DNA from 3 places in the Streptomyces sp. DT2A-34 genome. Region 1 is predicted to be linked to each of the others. Evidence: riboswitches for the same ligand, from Rfam matches in the RefSeq annotation. Region 1 holds a riboswitch; each other region holds the start of a gene.

What was found. Region 1 has a riboswitch for cyclic di-AMP ahead of QQM39_RS40650 (C40 family peptidase). Riboswitches for the same ligand answer to the same signal wherever they lie in the genome.
Region 2: another riboswitch for cyclic di-AMP. It lies ahead of QQM39_RS16455 (C40 family peptidase); the one in region 1 lies ahead of QQM39_RS40650 (C40 family peptidase).
Region 3: another riboswitch for cyclic di-AMP. It lies ahead of QQM39_RS04325 (LysM peptidoglycan-binding domain-containing M23 family metallopeptidase); the one in region 1 lies ahead of QQM39_RS40650 (C40 family peptidase).

The regions. Positions count from the first base shown of each region.
Region 1 covers NZ_JASTWJ010000001.1:9,118,621-9,120,873, reverse strand. Annotated here, with positions in the region: gene QQM39_RS40660 (ATP-dependent Clp protease proteolytic subunit) at 1-588, shown strand, start outside; gene QQM39_RS40655 (hypothetical protein) at 596-904, shown strand; cyclic di-AMP (ydaO/yuaA leader) riboswitch at 1,245-1,455, shown strand; gene QQM39_RS40650 (C40 family peptidase) at 1,459-1,932, shown strand; gene QQM39_RS40645 (LysE family translocator) at 2,017-2,253, opposite strand, start outside.
Region 2 covers NZ_JASTWJ010000001.1:3,777,099-3,779,351, reverse strand. Annotated here, with positions in the region: gene QQM39_RS16455 (C40 family peptidase) at 1-1,093, opposite strand, end outside; cyclic di-AMP (ydaO/yuaA leader) riboswitch at 1,102-1,269, opposite strand; gene pcrA (DNA helicase PcrA) at 1,667-2,253, shown strand, end outside.
Region 3 covers NZ_JASTWJ010000001.1:1,008,972-1,011,224, reverse strand. Annotated here, with positions in the region: gene QQM39_RS04330 (alpha-galactosidase) at 1-781, shown strand, start outside; cyclic di-AMP (ydaO/yuaA leader) riboswitch at 1,087-1,244, shown strand; gene QQM39_RS04325 (LysM peptidoglycan-binding domain-containing M23 family metallopeptidase) at 1,249-2,211, shown strand.

The sequences.
Region 1 (2,253 bases):
ACGAGTCACGGCACCAGGACGCAGGACCCGTATTCGAAGCTGCTGGAGGAGCGCATCGTCTTTCTCGGCACGCAGATCGACGACATCTCGGCGAACGACGTGATGGCCCAGTTCATGTACCTGGAGCACAAGGACCCCGGCCAGGACATCTCGCTGTACATCAACTCGCCCGGCGGCTCGTTCAGCGCCATGACGGCGATCTACGACACGATGCAGTTCGTCACCTGCGACGTGGAGACGATCTGCCTGGGCCAGGCCGGGGCATCCGGCGCGGTGCTGCTGGCCGCGGGCACTGCGGGGAAGCGATTCGCGCTGCCGGGGGCCCGGATGGTGATCCATCAGCCGGGGCTGCCCGAGCCGATCGAGGGACAGGCGAGCGATCTGGCCATCCAGGCCGACGAACTGACGCGCGTTCGGACCTGCCTGGAGGAGCTGCTCGCCCGGCACACCGGGCGCAGCCGCGAGCAGGTGAACCGGGACATCGAGCGGGACAAGATCCTCAGCGCCCAGGAGGCGCTGGAGTACGGGCTGGTGGACCGGATCATCCCCAGCCGCAAGGCCACCCTCGCCCCGCCCACAGGGCGGTGATCGACCGGTGCTTCCACCCGAGTTGCCGCCGCTGCCCGCACTGACGCGTGCGGAGGGGGAGTTGATCGACCGTTATCTCGATGTGGTGGACCTGCTCGGCCGGATCAACCCGACACGGCACGGCGACACGTACCGCGGACTGCGCGCCGCCCAGGCGCTCGTCGGCAAGGCGACCGAGCTGCGGGACGCGCTGGCGCTGATGCACCAGCGGGGCGAGACCGAGCTGCACTCCCCCACGCTGGCGCGTGCGCTGCGCGTGCTGGACGGGGAACGCCGCACGGCTCGCGTCAGGGTGCCGCCACGCTCCGACAGTTGACGAGTCGTACAGAACGGTTCCGGACGCCTCGGCCCACGGACGAGGCGTCCGGATGGACGCCGAAACGAACCAAAAGGTGTACCCACTTTCGGCGTAGCAACCTGCCCATTTATGCGCCCCTCCGGTTGCGCAACAGGCTTGGCCCCAAGGCGGAATGGGACGCTCCATCGCTGGTCGGGGGCTCGTCGAGTACCTGGACACCCGGTCGAACACGGGGGTGTCCACCCGAACGGGCGAGTGGTGAGTAACGCCACAAATCCCCGGTTCCGTTGGGTTTTTCGTTCATCCGTGCGTCAAGATCCCTGTCTGACGACAAGCCCCCGCCGCAGCGGCGGGGCGGTCCGGGCGGACGCCGAGTCCTGCCGCCGCCCGGATGACCGGTCGACAGGAGTGGATCGGCAGGAGTGGAGGACCCGAGCAAGACGGGTCGCCGGAGCGGACGTTCGTTCGATCCGAGCAACCCTTGGGGTGAAGCCGCGGCAACGCGGCCGGGCAACTTCGCCAGCCCGAATCCGACAGGTCATCCTTCACAGGCGGCTGACGAAGGGTTGCGCATGACTGCGCTCAATCGTGTCCCGTCGCTCATGGCCCGAGCCGGTACGGCCTCGGCTCTCACCATCGCCGCAGTGGGCGGCTCGATCGTGGCGCCCGGCTTCGCCTCAGAGGCCGAAGCCGCCACACCGGCGACCAAGGCACTTCAGATCGCGGCCTCCAAAAAGGGCTCACCGTACAAGTGGGGCGCCACAGGTCCGCACAGGTTCGACTGCTCCGGGCTCACGCTGTACTCGTACAAGAAGGCCGGCAAGAAGCTGCCTCGTACGGCGGCCCAGCAGTACAACAAGACCCGCCACATCTCCGCCGGCAACCGCAAGGCCGGAGACCTGGTGTTCTTCCACTCGGGGTCGAACGTCTACCACGTCGGCATCTACGCCGGGAAGGGGAAGATCTGGCACTCCCCCAAGAGCGGGGACGTCGTGCGGCTGCAGAAGATCTGGACCAGGAGCGTCTGGTACGGCCGGGTCAAGTGACCCTCCCCGGGGGCGGTGACGGCAGCCTGACGCGCTGTCACCGCCCCGGGACACCGGACTGAGGGCCAGCCCCCGGAAAGGGCGTCAGACGTCCACCAGCGGCCCGGCGAGGAGTGCCACGCCGAAGGCCGTCAGCGCGGCGCCGGTGACGGTCGTGACCGCCCGTGCGACGCGCGGCCGGCGCAGCCACCTGCCGAGCCGGTCCACCAGCAGGGCGACGACCTGGAACCAGACGAGCGCGATCGCGACCACGATCAGCGCGAGCAGCAGCGTCCGGGGCAGCGCCGGGGCGCCCGCGGGCACGAACTGCGGCAGCACGCT
Region 2 (2,253 bases), 5.3 Mb from region 1:
CGGGCTTCGGGGCGTGGATCATCATGCCGTTGCCGATGTAGATGCCCACGTGGGTGACGTCGTCGTAGAAGAAGATCAGGTCGCCGGGCTGGGCGTTGGAGAGGGAGACCGTGGTGCCGGCGTTGACCTGGTCGTAGGTGACGCGGGGGATGTCCACGCCGGCGGCCTTCCAGGCGGCCTGGGTGAGGCCGGAGCAGTCGTAGGAGTCGGGGCCGGTCGCGCCCCAGACGTACGGCTTGCCTATCTGGGAGCGGGCGAAGGCGAGGGCCTTCTCGGCCTTGGTGGCGTACGAGGAGTCCGTCGCGGATGAGTCCGAGGTGCTCGAGTCGGACGGCTGCTCGGTGCTCTCCTGCTGCTGGGCGGCCTCCTGGCGTTGGCGCTCCGCCTCTGCCTGCTGCCGGGCCAGCTCTGCGGCCTTACGTGCGGCTTCCTCCTGCTTGCGCTTCTCGATCGCGGCCAGGCGCGCCTTTTCCTCCGCCGTCAGCTTCGAGAGGAGTTCGCGTGCGTCAGCGAGCTTCCTTTGGACGGTGGTCTTGGCGGTCTGCAGGTCGTTCTGCGACTCGGTGAGCGTCTCGAGGCTCTGGGTGGCCTCCTGGCGCTTCTTCATCGTCGCGGACTGCTGCGTGAAGTAGTCGTCGACCGCTCCCTTCTGACGGCCGGTCATACGGTCCATCAGCTGGGTCTGGTCGAAGTAGTCCTGCGGGGTGTCCGCGAGGAGGAAGGTCGCCGTGTCGGGGGCGGTGGCGCCGGTGCGGTACTGGGCGGCGGCGTTGCGACCGAGTTCCTCGCGCGCGTCGTTGAGCTTCTGGGTGCGCTGGGCGACGTCGTCGAGGAGGGTGTCGACGCGCTTGCGCTGCTTCGCGGTCTTCTCCTTGGCCGCGTTGTACTTCTCGGTGGCCGACTCCGCCTGGCGGTAGAGGTCGTCGACCTTCTTCTCGACCTCTTCGAGGCTCGGCTTGTCGTCCGCCGAGGGGCTCGCGTTGGCCGTCTGGGACAGCAGGGCCACGGAGGTGAGGGCCGCCGTGGCGAGGGCGGGGGTCCGTATGCCTGCTACGCGCGTACCCGCGGGACGCGACTTGCGGTGCGACGCCAAGGGAGGCGACTCCTTCCGTACTCCGCCTACCGAGTTAGCTGTCGGGTTCGGGCGGGTGGTCCGGAAGGGTTGCCCTACGGCCTCTCCCTGGGCGGGATCGGGCCGATTCACCCCAAGTTCGGTGGGTCCCCGGCTCCGGCAGCGCGGCGGCGTACCGGACTCGGCGGAGGCCGTGCGGCCCGGCGACGTTCGCCGGTGGGGGTCGTACGGCCTGTCCGGCACGGTAGCCAACTCGTGTGGCCCCTGTGAAGGTTGATGTTCGATATGCCCGATACATTTTCGTGACCTTGGGTCAGGGCGTTGCGGACTGTGGCGGGTGGGGGTGGGTTTGGGGTTGTTTGCGATTCTTTGGGTTGGGTGTGGACTTTGGGTGATGTTGAGCTTTGCTGGTGTCGGGATCCGCGGCGGGTGGGGTGCGGGTTTTCGGTTGATTGCGGACCGTGACGGGATGGGTGGACAGGGTGAGGAGGCGCGGGGGGGCGGGTGGATCTGGAAGATCATCTGGGTTTGAAACAGGCGATGTTCTCGGGGTGGCCGCGGGCTGTCAGTGGGGCGCCCTAGACTCGGAGAGCGATGAGCAGCCTCTTTGACGACAGCTTCCTGGCAGACCTCCAGGCCCCACGCGGCCACGAGGAAGAACTCCCGCCGCCGCCCGAGGACGATCACACTCCGGAGCCGGTTCCGGACGATCTGTTCGGCGGGAAGTTCGACGTGCCTCCGGACCGGGACGCCTACTACCGCGACGGCGCCCCGCGCCCTGCCATCGACGCGGCCGCGCTGCTGGAGGGGCTGAACGAGAACCAGCGTGCGGCCGTCGTCCACTCCGGCGGCCCGCTGCTCATCGTGGCCGGCGCCGGGTCCGGCAAGACGCGGGTGCTCACCCACCGCATCGCCCACCTGCTCGCCGAGCGGAACGTGCACCCGGGGCAGATCCTCGCGATCACCTTCACCAACAAGGCCGCGGGCGAGATGAAGGAGCGCGTCGAGCAGCTCGTCGGCCCGCGTGCGAACGCGATGTGGGTGATGACCTTCCACAGTGCGTGCGTGCGCATCCTGCGCAGGGAGAGCAAGAAGCTCGGGTTCACGTCTTCTTTCTCGATCTACGACGCCGCCGACAGCAAGCGGCTCATGGCGCTCGTCTGCCGGGACCTGGATCTTGA
Region 3 (2,253 bases), 8.1 Mb from region 1:
CGGGCTCCTCTCCAGCGCCCCGATCGACTATGTGAAGTGGGACTTCAACCGCTGCTTCACCGACGCCGGCTGGCCCGGTGGGCCGTATCCGCAGCGCCTGTGGGTCGACCACGTGCGTGCCCTGTACCACTTGCTGGACCGGCTGCGGGCCGCGCACCCGGGCGTCGCCTTCGAGTCCTGCTCGGGCGGGGGCGGGCGGATCGACCTCGGCGTGCTGAGCCGTACGGACCAGGTGTGGACCTCGGACAACACCGACCCCCTCGACCGGCTCGCCATCCAGCACGGCTTCAGCCAGATCCACCCGGCCCGGGTCATGGCCGCCTGGGTCACCGACAGCCCGAACGCCATGCTCAATCACCGTGCCAGCTCGCTGCGCTTCCGGTTCGTGAGCGCCATGGCGGGCGTGCTCGGCGTCGGCGGTGACCTCGCCACGTGGAGCGAGGAGGAGCTCGCCGAGGCCCGGGAACGGGTGACGCTCTACAAGGAGATCCGGCCCGTGGTGCAGCGCGGCGACCTCTATCGGCTGCGGCCTCCGCGGGGCGGGTTGAGCGCGGTGCAGTATGTGCTCGGGGGCGAGACGGTCGTCCTCGCCTGGCTCCAGGCCCAGAGTTACGGCGCGCCCGTCCCGGCGCTGCGATTGCGCGCCCTTGACCCGACAGAATCGTACGAATGCCTTGAAACGGGCGAAATTCACCGAGGTGCCGTACTGGTGCATCACGGACTGCGCGTCGGTTTGCATGGCGACCTTGATGCGGCAGTTATCCGACTGCGTCGCATCTAGGGGTTCTGTCCGAATTAGCGCCTTCATTCCAACTCGCTCTGGAGTGAAGGGAGCTGGAGCGGTGTCACGTGAGGAGTGTCATATTCGTGACCGTGCGTCGCCCGTCATGTTCACGTAATTCCCGTGCTTTTCCAGGGGTTTTACGTCCGGCGGCGCACCGGTAATCCACGGAGTGTGACTGGGAATTCCCACAAGGGATCAACAGGAACGCATTCGGACGGAACCCCTCACTTGTTCCCTTGCGTCTTCCTCGCTTACGTTCGCCACCAATCCGGACGGACGCCCAATCCTGCCGCCGCCCGGAGACCGCACACTCACCCGACCACGGCAGGAGCGGGGGACCCACAGGTACAACCGCCTGTTCCGGTCTCCGGAACGGCTAGGGGTAAAGCCGCGTTTCGGCGCGGCCGGGCATCTCCAGCCCGCACCCGACAGCTCACCTCGCAGGCGCCGGAGAGGAATTCGCCATGCCCGCGAAGGGTAAGCACCGCCGCCCGAAGTCCCAGCGCTTCACCCGCTCCATAGCCGTCGCCGGAACCGGTGGCGCCGCTCTCGCCCTCCCTCTCATCGGAGCCACCGGCGCCCACGCCGCTCCCTCGCAGTCCGTTTCGGAAAAGGCCGTTCAGTCACTTCCGGCCGCCGAGAAGAAGGCGGTCGAGAAGACGGCCGCCGAGAAGAAGGCGGTCGAGAAGACGGCCGCCAAGAAGAAGACGGCCGTGCGGACCTATTCGGTGAAGGTCGGCGATTACCTCTCGAAGATCGCCGACGAGCAGGACGTCAGCGGTGGCTGGAAGAAGCTCTACGCCGACAACCGCGAGGTCGTCGGCGAGGACCCGTCGCTGATCCACCCCGGCCTGAAGCTCACGATCGGCAAGAAGGCCACGGCGAGCGCCCCCAAGTCCTCGTCGTCCTCGCCCTCTTCCTCCTCGTCGTCCTCCAAGGACTCGTCCGCCGCGAAGTCCTCCGCGTCGAAGAAGACGACCACGGCCGCCCAGAGCGTCGAGAGCACCGGCACGACCACCGGCTTCTCCGCCCCCGTCGCGGGTGCCGCCGTCAGCACCGCCTACAAGGTGGCGGGCAGCATGTGGTCCAGCGGCTACCACACCGGCGTCGACTTCGTCACCCCGACCGGCACCGCACTGAAGGCCGTTGGCGCGGGCACCGTCGTCTCCGCGGGCTGGGGCGGCGCCTACGGCAACCAGGTCGTCATCCAGCTCGCCGACGGCTACTACGCCCAGTACGCCCACCTGTCGTCGCTCTCCGTCTCGGCCGGCCAGACCGTGACCGCGGGCCAGCAGATAGGCTTCTCCGGCGCGACCGGCAATGTGACCGGCCCGCACCTGCACTTCGAGATCCGCACCACGCCGGACTACGGCTCGGACGTGGACCCGGTCGCCTACCTCCGCTCGAAGGGCGTCCCGGTCGGCTGACGACCCCTTCCTCGGAACCACCTGCCTGACACGCCACCGAAG